DNA from 2 places in the Paenibacillus sp. 01T47 genome. Region 2 is predicted to be linked to the other one. Evidence: predicted binding sites of a transcription regulator. Region 2 holds the regulator's gene; the other holds the start of a gene.
What was found. The regulator NrdR, encoded in region 2, represses ribonucleotide reductase genes. The targets are predictions, from matches to a motif close to AACACNATATATNGTGTT.
Positions count from the first base shown of each region.

Region 1: the regulator NrdR is predicted to act here: its motif matches at 6,836-6,853, upstream of AC1DOV_RS18965 (adenosylcobalamin-dependent ribonucleoside-diphosphate reductase).

Region 1 covers NZ_JBFTPA010000009.1:78,004-86,470, forward strand. Annotated here, with positions in the region: tRNA gene AC1DOV_RS18925 (tRNA-Leu) at 1-67, opposite strand, end outside; gene AC1DOV_RS18930 (xanthine phosphoribosyltransferase) at 150-740, shown strand; gene AC1DOV_RS18935 (divergent polysaccharide deacetylase family protein) at 948-1,853, shown strand; gene AC1DOV_RS18940 (N-acetylmuramoyl-L-alanine amidase family protein) at 1,818-2,519, opposite strand; gene AC1DOV_RS18945 (YqzE family protein) at 2,656-2,850, shown strand; gene AC1DOV_RS18950 (hypothetical protein) at 2,841-3,734, opposite strand; gene AC1DOV_RS18955 (YqhG family protein) at 3,859-4,818, opposite strand; gene AC1DOV_RS18960 (DEAD/DEAH box helicase) at 4,815-6,638, opposite strand; gene AC1DOV_RS18965 (adenosylcobalamin-dependent ribonucleoside-diphosphate reductase) at 6,916-8,467, shown strand, end outside.
Region 2 covers NZ_JBFTPA010000012.1:163,649-172,115, forward strand. Annotated here, with positions in the region: gene polA (DNA polymerase I) at 1-1,690, shown strand, start outside; gene mutM (DNA-formamidopyrimidine glycosylase) at 1,739-2,581, shown strand; gene AC1DOV_RS22290 (MntP/YtaF family protein) at 2,722-3,444, shown strand; gene coaE (dephospho-CoA kinase) at 3,460-4,056, shown strand; gene AC1DOV_RS22300 (lytic transglycosylase domain-containing protein) at 4,053-4,619, shown strand; gene AC1DOV_RS22305 (alpha/beta-type small acid-soluble spore protein) at 4,727-4,945, opposite strand; gene nrdR (transcriptional regulator NrdR) at 5,089-5,571, shown strand; tRNA gene AC1DOV_RS22315 (tRNA-Ala) at 5,615-5,690, shown strand; gene AC1DOV_RS22320 (FMN-dependent NADH-azoreductase) at 6,002-6,628, opposite strand; gene AC1DOV_RS22325 (DUF3238 domain-containing protein) at 6,699-7,283, opposite strand; gene AC1DOV_RS22330 (DUF3238 domain-containing protein) at 7,386-7,970, opposite strand; gene AC1DOV_RS22335 (MarR family winged helix-turn-helix transcriptional regulator) at 8,122-8,467, shown strand, end outside.

The DNA of each region.
Region 1 (8,467 bases), on a different contig from region 2:
GAACCTCCACGGCTGTTACACCACTAGAACCTGAATCTAGCGCGTCTGCCAATTCCGCCACGACCGCAAAACATGTTTTAACAAAAAATATCGTATCATGAACAAGCTGGAATAGTCAACAATATTTTATAAAAATGGGGGAAAATGCTGTGGAGCAATTAGAGCAAAAAATTATGCAAGAAGGAATCGTCCTTAATGACAATGTATTGAAGGTGGATTCATTCTTAAACCATCAAGTAGATCCGCAGCTTATGCTTGCCATAGGTAAAACGTTCACTTCCCTATTCGAAGCGCAAGGAATTACGAAGGTGCTTACACTGGAGTCTTCAGGCATCGCACCTGCGGTTATGGCCGCTCTGCAAATGAACGTGCCATTAATATTTGCGCGTAAACGCAAGTCGCTTACACTTAAGGATGATCTCTATACCGAGAAAATCTATTCCTTTACGAAGCAAGAGGAAAGTGAAGTTACTGTTTCACGCAAGTTTTTGGCAGCTGAAGATCGTGTCCTCATTATAGATGACTTCCTAGCAAACGGCGATGCAGCACTTGGTTTGGCTCGAATCGTTGAGCAAGCGGGTGCATCGGTAGCCGGAATTGGCATCGTGATCGAGAAGGCGTTCCAGCCAGGACGTGAAAAGCTGATCGAGCATGGTTATCTTGTACATTCATTGGCAAGAGTGGCATCATTAGCAGGCGGAAAAGTAACATTTGCACCACATCCAGTCGCTCACGCTTAAACAACAAGTTGTATATAACTAAATTGCTCACAGAAATTTAAGTTCGAATAAATTATAAATAGGAATCAATGACAAGAGAGACCTAAATCAGGTCTCTTTTTTTTATATTTATAAGTTAGGTTTATGCTTCTGATATTATGCTGCATTCGCATATTTTCCAGCATTTTCACAAACAATAACAGCAAACGGTGAAAGGTGCGTGCGGCAATGAGCAGACAGCATAAATTAATTGAGGAAAGAGAAATACAGAAATTTCGTAAATTGAGATGGTCATCGGTTGCTAAGGCAGCTGCGGTAGTCATGCTGCTGAGTGCACTTTCAGCTGCTATGAGTCCGCTCAGCTATAATCATGTTTCTGCTCAAAGTTCAGCTAAAGGGATAAGTGCGGCTGAGCAGGTGGATGAACGGAAGCCAGTGGCAATCGTAATTGACGATTTTGGCAATAACATGAGCGGAACTGAGGAAATGATGAAGCTTCCAGTCAAAATTACAGCGGCGATTATGCCTTTTATGCCAACGACTAAGAAGGATGCAGAGGAAGCGTATAGGCTTGGCCATGATGTCATTGTTCATATGCCGATGGAACCGAACAAAGGGCTAAAAAGCTGGTTAGGCCCTGGAGCGCTCACAACTGATTTAAGCGATGCTGAGGTGCGTAAACGGGTAGAGGATGCCATTGACGATGTGCCTCATGCCATTGGGATGAATAATCATATGGGCTCAAAGGTGACAGCAGATGAGCGAATGATGCGAATTGTGCTAAGCGTGTGCAAGGAGCGGGGGCTCTTTTTTCTAGATAGCCGGACCACCTTCAAAACGGTTGTTCCCAAATTAGCCAAAGAGCTGGGCGTGCCGACTGTCTCCAATGATGTATTTCTCGATGACGTTTATACCGTTCAGCATATATCCAAACAAATCGGCGTGCTTCGCAAGCATTTGGAGTCACATGACAGCTGCATCACGATCGGACATGTTGGAGCACCTGGGAAATATACATCCTCGGTTCTCCATCAGTCCATACCTGCGATGCAGCCTACCGTGAGATTCGTGAAGCTGACTGCGCTTATTGGCGGAGAATCAATGAACGATCCACTTGTATTGCCTAATCCCTGAAGCAATCGCTTCAGCAACTTCTTGCTGACGCTGCGGATCTGTCAGCATCGTACGATCATGCTCGCTGCTAATAAAGCCCATTTCTACAATTACAGCAGGGTCCTGCACCCTTCTAAGTAAATAAAACGGTTTTCCTTCCCTTGGGAGGAAAGCCGTATTTTGTTGTCGATTAAGCGCATCTTGTATGCAAAATGCAAGCAACGAGCTTTCACCGCTGCTCTGATGCAGCACTAGAGGGCCTTTCTGCATACTTTTCTTAGACCAATTGACATGCAAACTAATGAGCAGTTCACTTTCAATTTCATCGGTTAATTGCCGGCGCTGCGATAAATCTTTACGATGTCTCGAACGTGTATTATGCCAACGATTATCGTCACTGAGTGCATAGTCGCCGGTTCGATTGAGTATAGCCGGTATGTTTTGGCTTCGCAAAATAAAATACAGCTTACGCGCAACAGCTAAATTAATGTCCTTTTCTAAAATATCAGCTGATGAGGCTCCCCCGTCAATTCCGCCATGTCCAGCATCGATGATGACGACAGTTGACGGAAGCGCCCAGTCCTGATTGTAGCCTACCGGCAAAAGAGGCCATGCAAAAGCGCTGGATGAGCTGCTGGAAGCAGCCAGCCATACTACAACAAAGGTTAGTGCCATTTTACGAAACATGCTGATTGTTCCTCCAGATTTCTTTGACATACGGTTAGCGTGGCTGTTTGGAGGGAAACTCATGCATGTTTAGATTGGATGGTTAAGGGGCAAACTTAAATTATTAATTCATACGGTATTGAAAGGACTGATTAGCATGGCAAAAGGCGATGAATACGTGAAATTTATGACCGAAAAATTTATAAATTATATGGAGACACCAAGGGAAGAACGGAAACAAACCAACGTATTAGCCAAATCTCGGAGAGAGCCTTGGCTGACGCGTTGGTTCGGATGGGGACCAGTGAGTGTAATGTTATGGTGGCGTGGACGCGCTGAGCGTCATCGGTAAAAGTGACCAAGCTCGATTAAAAGCTGAAGGGGAATATAACGGCGATCAGAACCGTCCTCGCTTGCTTCAAGCGCGACATAGATTTGACCGTTATCCCATTTGTTATATCCGACGACAGACCAGACATATAACATCTGGCCATCAAACAGCTCAGCGGTAAAGCGGAGCTGTTCTTTGTTGTTTATTTTGGCAAAGAGAGGTGTGTAGGAATTAGAGCTTAATGTGATGGGTTTGTTCGTTAGCCAGGGAAGCTTATCGAATGGATTAAATGACGGCAGCGAGACTTGTTTAATAAGGACTGCTTTCTGAGTGTTAAGTAATGGATCCGCTTTATCAAGCTTAGTTGCGGCAGCATTTGTCCAATCTTCCTTCTTGGCAGGGAGCGATTCACCGCTGACAGCATCTGCATAATACGTTTCTTTATCTGTCGTTATTTTCCATGCGGCAAGGAGAGGATGAACATATATTCTTTCGATTTGGTTTGCAGGCTTTAAAAGCTCCAGCTGCTTTATCGCTCTAGAAAGGGTGCTTTCATCGAATAATGGATGACTGTTTGTTCCGTATTCACCCAGCTGATATCCACCTGACTCCACCGCATTAATGACAAGATAACCGACAGTATTTTTATTTTGCATGACAAGCACAAGCCAGCTATGCGTTCCAGGGCCAATAGGAGAAACAATGAGCGTCGACTTCTTCCATGCGGCAAAAGAAGGCTGTACAGCCAGTTCTTCGACCCAGCGCTGCGCTTGCTGCTGAACAGGCTCATAAACGGTTGTAGGATTAGAAACGGCCGCAGCAGCTTGTGGCTGCAATCCGCCTGCATACAATACAATAGCGGTCAAAACACATGCCGCTGTAAGCTTGATGAATTTTTTTGGCATAATTAATCACCTCCATATCATTGTATAGGACAAGCTTTAAGAAGGCTGTTGCAACCTGTCGCGTAAGGGCGGCCTTGTGACCGCCTTTTTTTGACGTATTGCTGCGGATAACGTCAGATCCATGTCAATCGATACCCTCGAGATGAAAGATGCCGCAGTTAATGGCGGACGCAGTCACTCTAGGCTCATATTGCCATCTGATTTCGGATTGACGCTGAGCGAATTGCTCCTCAATCGCTGGTTTGTTTTCTTCGATTGCATTCTTAACAAGCGGCTCGTAGTAGCCGTTAATTCGGTCAAGCTCTTCCTTCAACCTTGCTGATGCACTCTCAGCCCAGCTGTAATCATAGCTGCGAAGCTTGCGCTCCAACGTTTGCTCTATGATGCTAAGCGCTTTATTGAAGGAGAGGCCATTTTTGGTGATATGAATATTTGCCGGCAGGCGAGGCGTAAGCTTGTGCGTAAGCAAGCGATCGTAGAAATGCTCCACACATTGGCCAGTCGCGAGCGAGACACCGTAACTATGAATTTCTTCGCGCTTGCGATCACAAGCGAACTCTACCCGCATATTGACAGACAGCCATGCGGTGTAAGGGGTCGAGGTAAAGGGATTGTTCGAGCGTTTGTCTGACTCCTGAAACAAATGGACGAAGCTGCCCTTAGCTTTTGCAGCATCAAATATTTGCTCGAGCTTGCGTGCGCCAAAAAACAAGTCTTCACGCGGAATGCGAACGGGTGCCGCTAAGCTGCCGTGAATGAAGCCTAGCGAACGCCCAAGAGCGGCATTCGCTGCTGTATCTTGCGCGTTCAGCGCAGCATCCTGTTCGGCGTTCACGACTTCAATTTTTTTGAGCTCCTCGGCAGCGTCATATTTGTTCTTGTCCGTTACAAACAAGAATGTCATCGTCTCTGGTTCTGCGTCGACACGATCGACGAAGCTCCAGTAGTAGGGACGATTCGTAAGTTCACGGTCGGCGTGAGGAGAGAGCTTCACCGTGAAATGGCTTGGTGATTTTTCTAAAATTGAGCATTCGGTAGCTTCTAAATAGCGGTTTACAAATTTGTGCACCTGTTTTTCGTTCAAGGCTGCACCTCCACGGTTTGTCCAAGCGTATCCAAATTCACTAGCAGGTCGGGACTTGTCGGCAGCGGGTTTTCGCCTGTCAGCACCTCTTCACGAATGCGGCTGAGGGAGGAGCCCAAATGATTAATTTTTTGTTTTAAATCCGTATCGTTGCCCGATTCTAGCAGCATTCGAGCAAGTCGCTGCTCCAGCGAGCCATCCCCTTTTTCAAAACGCTCCAAAATATGATCAAGCTCGCCAATAACAAGCTCGAACAGGTTTATTTTTTCATGCAATAGGTTGACGATATGCTCTTCAATGGTACCGATTGTGCACAGATTGTAGATTTTTACGTCTTCCGTTTGCCCAAGGCGATGCACCCGTCCAATGCGTTGTTCGACTCTCATTGGATTCCAAGGCAGATCGAAATTAATCATGTGGTGGCAAAATTGCAGGTTTATCCCTTCGCCGCCAGCTTCCGTTGCGATGAGGATTTGCGCGCGCCCGCGGAATAAATCCATCATCCAATCCTTTTTGCCGCGGTTCATACCGCCGCGATAAGGGACGGCAATCATATTTTGAGCACGGAAAAACTGCAGCAAATATTCCTGAGTAGCCCTGTATTCAGTGAAAATGATAACCTTGTCATCCATCTCTTTGACAAGCTCCATCGCTTTCTCTGCTTTGGTATTAGCTTTGATATTACGAATTTTCTCTACGAGCTCCCATATTTTTGGACGCATAGGGGAGTCCTCGGACGTTTTCTTAAATAGATTTACAAGCGTTAGAAAAACCGCATCGCGGCTGCTGCATACTTCACGCTGAAGGGTAACGAGTGAGAGCATGCTCGATAAATCGCCGCCGCTTTCTTCATACCGTTCCTTAACGAAGCCCGTCACCGCGTCGTACAGCGCTTTCTCTTCTTCTGAGAGAGTAAGCGGTATATTTTTGACAAAACGTTTCGTGAAATGAATGCCGCCGTCCCCGCGCCGATTCCGAATCATGACGCCAGAGAGTGCTTCCTGCAGCTGATCTTCATTTTTCGGAAGCCGCTTGTCGACAACAAAGTTTGCTGCAAATTCACTTTGGCCGCCCAATTGACCAGGCTTGAGCAGCGTAATGAGATTGAACAGCTCGTCCATATCGTTTTGGATAGGGGTAGCCGTAAGGAGCAAGCAATATTTTTTGCGTAAAAGATTAGCAAACTGATAGTTCGTCGTTTTCTTGTTTTTCAGCTTATGTGCTTCATCGATGATGATGATGTCATAATCTGTTCCAAGCACAATCTCGCGATGCGGATCACGTTTTGCGGTATCGATAGAAGCGACAACTACATCATATCCCCATGTATGCTCCTTCTTCTGGGCTACGGCAGAGATGCCGAATTTCTGATTAAGCTCACGCACCCATTGAAGCACAAGTGAAGCGGGGACAAGAATAAGAATACGCTTAGCTAAACCGCGCACAATATATTCTTTGAGCACGAGTCCTGCTTCGATCGTTTTGCCAAGTCCAACCTCATCGGCCAAAATCGCACGGCCGCCCATTTCATGCACCACTTTGCGCGCTGTGCTGATTTGATGTGCCATTGGCTCGAAGGCTGGAAGAGATCGCAAGCATAACAATTCTTCGAAGCTTTCAATTCGTTTCGCTTGCTCGGCTTCCATAGCGAGCTGATATAACGTCCAATCATCCCATGGGCCGCCTTTTGTTAAACGGTTTTGCAGTTCTTCAAACCAAGAGCGGTCATGCTGCAGCTCAACTAAAGGATGAAGCTTGCGAGAAGTAAAGGCAGTGCCTGCTTCTCCTGAGGCAGCCTGCGGCGTCGTCTGAAATGTCATCTAGTACAGCTCCTTCCGCAGTAAAAGGGATAAGTTGTTATTAGTATTGCCTTTTCATCTAATATTAATAAGATGCTGCTTAAAAAAGAGGATGGACTAGCAATATAACGAGAGTGGGCATGTAAGCGGACAGGTTTGCTAAATTTCGCCACAAACGAGCATGAAAATCAATATGTAGTATAGTATAATGGTTTTATGACACAATATATTGTGCTAAAAGCATATCTGATCTTACTTATGCCTTCAGCACGTTAGTATGAGGGAGGAAGCAGCTGCGATGGAGATGTCTGGTGGAAATCGGCTTGAGGGCCTTAGTGAAAAAATCTTTTTGGATCGATATGCGTGGAAAAATGCAGATACGAGTAAAACGGCGATCGGCGATATCGTGCTTGTTCTAACGAAGGATGATCCGAAATTCCCTGTCAAGGAAGTCGGAGAAGTTATCGCCCGTGATGGCAGCAAGGTTACCGTAAAGCTTAGAAACGGCGAGCATGTGGAGTCTACAACAGAGAAACTTACGCTTACGATTGAGAAAACGCCTGAGGAAATGTGGGATCGTCTTGCAGATGCGATGGCATCCGTTGAAGATGGATCAGAGAAACAAAAGGAATGGCGGGACAAATTCAGATACTTATTAGATGATTGGAAGCTGGTTCCGGGCGGGAGAATTGCAGCGGGGGCTGGAGCTAGTGAAGAGCTGACGCTATTTAATTGTTATGTCATTCCCTCGCCTAAGGATAGCCGCGGAGGCATCATGACAACGCTCACGGAGATGACTGAAATTATGGCGCGCGGCGGCGGCGTTGGGATGAATTTATCTTCGCTGCGACCTCGAAGAGCGATAGTTGCAGGAGTGAACGGTTCATCGAGCGGTGCCGTGTCATGGGGCGGGCTGTTCAGCTATGCAACGGGACTCATTGAGCAGGGCGGCAGCCGCCGAGGCGCCTTGATGCTTATGATAAATGATTGGCACCCGGACGTATTAGAGTTTATAACGGTCAAACAAACGATGGGTCAAGTGACCAATGCCAATCTGTCGGTATGTATCAGCAACGCTTTTATGCGGGCTGTAAAGGAAGATTTGGAATGGGAGCTCGTATTTCCAGATACCAAAGATATAGAATATAACGAGCTATGGACCGGTGATCTGGATGCATGGCGCAAGCTTGGCAAAAAGGTTATCCCCTACAAAACGGTGCGCGCTCGTAAAATATGGCAAGCGATTATTGAATCCGCATGGAAGTCAGCCGAGCCTGGCGTTGTCTTTATGGAGTATTATAATCAAATGTCGAACAGCTGGTATTTCAATCCCATTATTAGTACGAACCCTTGCGGTGAACAAGGCTTGCCGGGCTGGGGCGTCTGTAACTTGTCAGCTGTAAACCTATCGAAGTTTTATGATGAAGAGAAGCATGACGTTGCTTGGGATGAACTTGCTAAAGTTACACGCTGGTCTGTAAGATTCCTTGATAATGTCATCGACAAAACACCCTATCATTTTGAAGAAAATGAGCGCAATCAAAAGCTTGAGCGGCGTATTGGGCTCGGAACGATGGGACTAGCTGAGCTTATGATTAAGCTGCGTATCCGATACGGCAGCGCAGAGTCATTGGTTTTTCTAGATAAGTTGTATGGATTTATGGCTAGGGAGTCTTATTTGGCGTCTTCAGAAATCGCTGCTGAGAAAGGTTCGTTCCAAGCGTTTGAAGCTGATAAATATGTTCAAAGCGGATTTATGAAGCAATTGATAGCCGAATTTCCGGAGATTGGCGACAATGTGGCCTTGAACGGCATGCGAAATGTGACGGTCATTACACAAGCGCCGACTG
Region 2 (8,467 bases):
TGGCTTGTATATCGAAGCCATTGGGGAGAATCCGCATCATGCCGAGCTGATTGGCCTTGCTATCGCTACTGATGAAGCTGTGTTTGTAATGCCATATTCAGTGCTTAAGCAGCCTTTCGCAGCGAAGCTTCGCGACTGGCTCGAACAAGCGGACAAGCCGAAATACGGCTTTGATCTCCATAAGGTGGAGCTGGCACTCAAATGGAGCGGAATCAGCTTCGAGGGTTCTGCTTTTGATGTGCAGCTGGCAGCATATTTGCTCGATCCTACAGAAGCAAGCCAGACATTAAGCGGCATTAATGAGAAGCAAGGCTTGTCGACACTGCCGCCGGATGAAGCTGTTTATGGCAAAGGCGCGAAATTCAGAGTGCCTGATGCCGATACGCTTTACCGCCATTTATCGCTGAAAGCGGAAGCGGTTCGGAAGCTCGTGCCTCTGTTAACCGAAGAGCTAAGCAATACGGGCATGAGCAAGCTTTATTTTGACATGGAGCATCCATTGTCCCGCATTCTTGCAGGGATGGAGTTTCAGGGCATTAAAGTAAAGTCGGAGGAGCTGGAGGCGCTTGGCCGTAATTTGGAGAGTAAGCTGACAACAATCATTAGCAGCGTGTACAAGCTTGCTGGTACGGAATTTAATATCGGATCGCCAAAGCAGCTGGGTGAGATTTTATTCGAGAAGCTTGGCCTGCCTGCTAAGAAAAAGACGAAAACAGGTTATTCGACGGATGCTGAGGTACTGGAGGAGCTTGCTCCTTATCACGAGATTATTCCGCTTATCCTGCATTATCGTCAGCTCTCGAAGCTGCAATCTACTTATGTAGAGGGCTTGCTTAAAGAGGTGCGCAAGGAAACAGGCAAAATACACACGTATTATCGCCAGACCATTGCAGCTACCGGTCGTCTAAGCAGTCAGTTCCCTAACCTGCAGAACATTCCGATTCGTCTTGAGGAAGGACGCCAAATTAGGAAAGCCTTTGTACCGTCCGAGCCGGGCTGGTCCATCGTAGCAGCTGACTATTCACAAATTGAGCTTCGTGTGCTCGCACATATTGCTGATGATGAGAATATGAAGGAAGCGTTCATTAAGGACATGGATATTCACACCAAAACCGCGATGGATGTATTCGGCGTAACTGCCGAGGAGGTTGATTCCAACATGCGTCGTTCGGCAAAAGCGGTCAACTTCGGCATCGTGTATGGCATCAGCGATTTTGGCTTATCGCAAAACCTTGGCATTTCCCGTAATGAAGCTGGAAAGTTTATTGCAGATTACAAGGAAGTTTTCAAAGGCGTTCGCCAATATATGCACGATATCGTTCAGCAAGCGAAGCGCGACGGGTATGTGGCTACACTGCTTGAGCGCAGGCGTTATCTGAATGACATCAATGCTTCTAATTTCAACTTGCGATCCTTTGCTGAACGTACGGCGATGAATACACCGATTCAAGGTACTGCGGCAGATATTATTAAGCTGGCCATGGTCCATATGGATGCTGCGCTGCGCGAACGCAAGCTGAAGAGCCGCATGCTGCTGCAGGTGCACGATGAGCTCGTGTTCGAAGTGCCGCAAGAGGAGCTGGAGCTGATGAAGACGCTTGTGCCTGAAGTGATGGCTGGAGCGCTCAAGCTTGACGTTCCTTTGAAGGCCGATATGAGTTTCGGTGACAATTGGTATGAAGCAAAGTAACCCACTGGCGGGCAGTTTCGGGTATAATGGTTGTTGAGGTGAGGAGAAATGCCTGAATTGCCAGAGGTAGAAACAGTAAGAAGAACATTAATTGAACTTGTAGCGGGAAAACGAATCCAATCAGTAACCGTTAGACTCCCGCGTATTATACAGCGTCCAGCAGAACCTGAACAGTTCGCGGATGCGCTTGTCGGACATACGATCCAGACGGTTGAGCGGCGCGGCAAGTTTTTGCGGATCATCTTGGACGGGCTCGTACTTGTATCGCATTTGCGAATGGAAGGCCGATATGGGGTTTTCCCATCGGAAGAGCCGATTGAGCTGCATACCCATGTTATCTTTCATTTTGAAGATGGCACGGATTTGCGTTATAAGGACGTTCGCCAGTTCGGTACGATGCATTTATTCCAAGAAGGGCAGGAGCTTGAGCTTCCGCCGCTTAACAAGCTTGGTATAGAGCCGCTTGAGCCAGCTTTTACGCTAGAAGCGCTTCGCGGAAAACTCGAGAAACGCGCGACTAAGATTAAGCCGCTATTGCTTAATCAAGAGCATATTGTCGGTTTGGGCAACATCTATGTAGACGAAGCTTTATTTCAAGCACGCATTCATCCGGAGCGAACACCTAACACATTGAAGCCGGCCGAATGGAAGCGACTTTATGAAGCGATACGCTCGACACTGGGAAATGCGGTTGAAGCAGGCGGTTCGTCCATTAAATCGTACGTTAATGGACAAGGCGAGATGGGAATGTTTCAGCATCAGCTGCTTGTATACGGCAAGAAGGATGAGCCTTGTCCAACCTGTTCAAGACCGATTCATAAATTTGTCGTTGGCGGCCGAGGTACGCATATTTGCAATAAATGCCAGACATTGCAAGCATCAGGAAAATAATACGAATCGCAGCAAATGTTAACCAGCATGCACAGTCAAATACTCCCCGCATATGATAAGTGTGTTACGAACAATAGGCGGATGTCTACTTACAGCTTCTTGTAAGCCGGATCGCCGCTGTGCGGGGAGGGACTAAAACATTGTTCGCGCATGTAGTTTCACTATTAGTTCTTGCTGTTGCTGTTAGCGTAGACGGTTTTGGTGTTGGCGTTACTTACGGTTTGCGGAGGATCCGCATACCGATCGTGTCAATACTGATTATTGCTTGCTGCTCTGGTATTATTATTTATTTGTCCATGCAGGTTGGCGGATTGATAACCACGTTCCTGTCTGAATTCGTTGCGCGTCTCATTGGCGCATGTGTCCTCATGCTGATTGGTGTCTGGGCGCTATTGCAGCTTAGACGAAACAAACAGCAGCAGGATGATGTGAGGCATGAGCACGTAGAAACCGCAGTACAAGAAAGTGCTGCTTCGGCAGAAGCTGGCGCAAAAACACATGCCGGAGAGATCGCGAGTGCTGCGCTTGTCGTTATGGTAGAGCTGAAGCGTCTAGGGCTCGTTATTCAGATTTTGCGCACGCCACAGTCGGCTGACGTCGATAAATCAGGCACCATCTCTGCATCGGAGGCCGTCATGCTTGGCTTTGCATTATCACTTGATGCATTTGGAGCTGGACTTGGGGCTGCGTTGATCGGATTGCCTTCCTTACTTACGGCTTTAACGATAGCGGCGGCAAGTGCGCTTTTTCTTGTTGGCGGTATCCGTTTTGGCTTTCGTTTCTCCGCTTGGAAAGGCATGCAGACATTAGCTATGCTGCCAGGCATATTATTAATCATAATCGGAATCATGAAGCTGTTATAATTTGAGGTGAAAAGGATGATAATCGGATTAACCGGCGGTATTGCCAGCGGCAAAAGCACAATCGCAAACATGCTCGTCGAACGCGGTGCGCTGCTGGTCGATGCCGATCAAGTCGCAAGGGAGGTTGTACTTCCCGGGGAACCAGCATTAGAGGCAATCGCCTCTACGTTTGGACAAGCTGTCCTTGAAACAGACGGTTCTCTTAACCGCAAAGCTCTCGGCGAAATTGTGTTTCGCGATAAACAATCACTAGCAAAGCTTGAATCCATAACCCATCCAGCTATACGGGCGCGGATGCAGCAAACCATACATACTTACGCAGAGCAGTATCCAGAACGATTAGTAGTAGTTGACGTGCCGCTGCTATACGAGACGAAGCAGGAGCATCTGTACGAGGGCATATTGGTCGTATATGTACCCGCGGAGCTTCAAAAAAAGCGCTTAATGGAACGAAACCAATTGCCTGAGGAAGAAGCAAGCCGGCGCATCGCATTGCAAATGGATATTGAGCAAAAGAGACTGAAAGCGGATTGGGTCATCGATAACAGCGGATCGCTGGAGGAGACGCAGCATCAGCTGGATGAATTTTGGAAAAGTAAGTGTATGCCATGAGGGTATTCCAAAAGAAAAGGGTGCTGCTCGTCCTGCTGCTTGGTTTATTGACGATTTTATTTCTCAAATCAGATTGGCTTGCGGAGTGGATGTATCCGGTTCATTACAAAGAAGACATTCGTGCAAGTGCTTCTAACTATGGCGTTGAGTCGCATTTAGTGGCCGCGATTATTCGCAGTGAAAGCAATTTTCAGACAGGCAAGGAATCGAAGAAGGGTGCACTGGGCTTAATGCAAATTATGCCTGATACGGCTGCATGGGTCGTTCAAAAAGCAGGATTTCAAGCCGTAACGGATGACATGCTAATGAATCGTGCAGACGTTAGCATTGAGGTTGGTGCGTGGTATTTAAGATCTCTTAATCAACAATTTGATCAAAATAAGATAGCTGCAATTGCTGCATACAACGCGGGTCCAGGAAATGTTCGCAAGTGGCTTGATTCGGGGACTTGGGATGGAACAATCGAATCGGTTAAAGAAATTCCGTTTGGAGAAACTAGACACTATGTGCAGCGAGTCATTTACTATTATAATAAGTATAAGGACTTATATCCTAGTCTTTAATGGATGATCCTTAACGATAACGAAAATAAATGAAGCCTTGGAGGCTCGTCTCTTCATGGACGAGCCCTGCCAAAGCTTCGGTTATTCATACAACTTTTAATGAATCATTATTTGTATTGACCAGCAAGGGATTGCTCGGCAATTTGCACTAGGCGACGGGTAATGTATCCCCCGATGGAGCCTGCGTCTTTTGTAGCCATGTTGCCGTAGTATCCGTCTTGCGGAATTGCGATGCCTAGCTCTTGAGCAACTTCATATTTCATTTGGTCAAGGGCAGCTGTCGCTTGTGGCACTACCAATTGGTTACTGCTGCGGGATGCGCTCATGTATGTTCACCTCCTTGCGGTTGGTAAAAGTATTATGTGCAAAAATCTGAACTTCATTACAGGAATTACATGGAAATTAAAATTTTTTTTCGAAGAGTCCATTTTTGAGGCTCAAGCGACTAAGAAAGGAGGCAATACGCATCATGAAATGCCCATACTGCGACTATGCCGGAACGAAAGTATTAGATTCAAGGCCCGCCAACGAAAACAAATCCATTCGCCGCCGCCGTGAATGCGAAAAGTGCAGCCGCCGCTTCACGACATTCGAAATGATTGAAGAGACGCCTCTGATCGTCATCAAAAAAGATGGCAGCCGTGAAGAGTTCAGCCGTGACAAAATATTGCGGGGTCTTATCCGCGCCTGCGAGAAGCGTCCGGTTCCAGTGGAGCGCCTAGAGGTAATCGTATCCGAGGTTGAGAAGGAGCTGCGCACAACGGCACATGCCGAGGTTGATAGCAGCGATATTGGTGGAATCGTTATGAACGAGCTTTATCCTGTAGATGAGGTAGCTTATGTCAGGTTCGCATCTGTTTATCGCCAATTCAAGGACATAGATATGTTCATGAAGGAGCTCAATAATTTGCTGTCCAAACACCCGCTCAATGGTATGATAGATAAAGATTGACAGTTTTGACGACCCTATGCTAAGATCAATCTTGTCGTCATTTGGGGCCTTAGCTCAGCTGGGAGAGCGCATCGCTGGCAGCGATGAGGTCAGGGGTTCGATCCCCCTAGGCTCCACCATAATAAACCATTCAAACCACTTCTGTTGAAGTGGTTTTTTTATTATTTGGTGGAGCCTAGCAAGGGGCAGATCGCGCGCACGAAGCGTCAGTGTAGGAGCACGGCATCGAAATTTACCGCTGAGCAGTGCATCATTGAAAAAGCTTCTGTGAAAGTTTAATCAAAATTTCGATACCCCGAGGTTCAGTCCGCGCGGACGTAATGAAGTGAGTGGGCATCGAAGGAAAGTAGTAAGAAAAGCCAATAAAAAAGCAGTACCACCACTATAAAAGTGTTGATACTGCCATATTCAGTGGTAATTGTTTTACTAGTTAGAATTTACTTGCTACTTTAAGAGCTTTTTCAAGACCATCCGCAATTATCTCTTCTGCTTTTTCTGGGAATTGATTGTGGCCTTCTATCACAATTGTCTCTGTATCATTTACTCCGAAGAAGCTCATCATACTTGCTACATATTTAACAGCCATTTCAACGTCAGCTTTTGGTCCTTCAGAATATACACCGCCACTAGCGTTTAATAATGCAATTTTCTTATTCCCCATAAGTCCCACTGGACCGTCTGGTGTATATTTAAATGTTTTACCTGCTCGGTTTAAATAATCAATATATGTGTGTAGCACAGCTGGGATTGTTAGGTTCCATAATGGGAAACCAAACACAACTTTATCAACAGCAAGGAATTGATCTAAATATTTATCAGCAACAGCTACTGCTTTTGCTTCTTCTGCTGTTAACGCAAGTCCTTTACTCGTTTTAAAAGTGCCATTAATCATATCTACGCCTACATATGGCAATTCTTCCTTGTATAAATCAAGCTCTATTATTTTATCATTTGGATGCGATTCTTTGTAACTCGCAAAAAATGCATCATATAATTTTACACTGACTGATTGATTTGCTGGGCGATTGTTTGCTTTTACGAATAAAACTGTTGTCATTTGTTCCTCCTGGTGTTCACTACTCTAAGGTGTTTTATTTTTAATTACTAAAAAGTTCATCATATTGGCTTCACAATATCTTTTTGAATCTATACTCCATATCCCCACCCATAGCTGCAGGTGTATCACCAGTTTCTCTGAAATCATGGGTATAAATTTGTTCAAACGGACCCAAATTTACTTGCTTATAAAATTCATAACAAGGGAATCCATCGTGTTCCCCTTGAATGTCGACAATACCATCTTTTTTGACAAGTACAGTTAATAGATAGTCAACAGGAGGTGCTAATACATTTAATGGGTTGCTAGCACTTGCACTCATTTGAAATTTGACCTCGTCTGACTCCCATACAATATCCGTGCACAAAATGCCTTCCGTACTAGCTTTTCCTGATCTTTTATTAATGGAACCATCAGGAGTTGTGATTTTTTCTGTTGTTATGCCAGTATTCACATATGTGAAAATTTCTTTTTTGTAGAAATCTACAATTACTTCTTGTTCAATTCTTGAACGCAAAGTGTTTACTGCATAAGGTGTAAACTCACGTGAGTCACCTTCGAATTCGATTGTGTTACCCGTTTGAATATCTTTCCTAGGTTCAGTCCAAGATGTTGGAATAAATACACTTGCTCTAACTTTAACGATAGTAGTCATGAGAATACACCTCTGTAATGTTTAATATTATTTTTCGTATGGTTAAATGCTTGCTTTTCCTTTAATATTTGCTGTTTACAATCTTCTACTTAATATTTATTTCTAGAGTGTCGCTTTGAAATTGTATTCCATTTCCCCAGCTAGCGCTGCTGGAGTGTCACCAGTTTTTCTGAAATCATGTGTATATATGAATTCAAATGGACCGAAATCTGTTTGTTTATAAAATTCATAGCAAGGGAACCCATCATGGAAACCTTCGATATGTGCATCCCCACTTTTGTTAACGTTTATAGTTAATACATAGTCAGCTGCAGGTGCTGCTGTATTCAACGGATTGCTGGCACTTGCCCTCATTTCAAAAGAAACATCATCAGCGCCCCACATAACATTCGTACATACAATGTTTTGTGTATTTGTTTTTCCTTTTTTATGTTCGATAGAACCGTCTGGATTTGTAATTTTCACAGTCGTAATACAAGCATCTGCAAATGTGAAAATTTCTTTTTTATAAAAATCAATAATCACTTCTTGCTCTAATCTTGATCTCATTGTATTTACAGCGTAAGGTGTAAATTCGCGTGCATCACCCGTATATTCGAAGATCCTTCCAGTTGAAGGATCTTTAATAGGTTCCAACCAAGCATACGGTGCAAATACACTTCCTCTAATTTTAACGATATTAGCCATAAGAACCCTCCATAATTTATTAATTTTGTCTCGGTGAATTCTATTTCTTTCACAATCGTAATATAGTCAACTTGATTGACTATATTATGCATAGTACAATGAACTCTGAACAAAGTCAACCTAGTTGACTTTATTGAAGGAGGTAATATGTATGAATAATCAATTTTTTAGTGAATTAGATCTTACATCCCTTTTGTCATTATCTTTTAGTGTATCGATTAATGAACTACATAACAGATTGAGTGAATTGGGATTTGATGATATTAGACCTGTACATGGTTTTATGTTTAAATGTATCAATCCTAATGGAGCAACAGGTATAGAACTAGCCGAATATTTAGGAGTTACAAAGCAAGCTGTGAGTAAAATGGTGGATTATCTCGAGCAATGTGGTTATGTAATACGCAAAGCTCATCCCACTGATAATAGAGGGAAAATTATTATTTTGACCGAACGAGGTTGGTTAGTAGTGAAAGCAAAAGAGAAGATTCTAACTG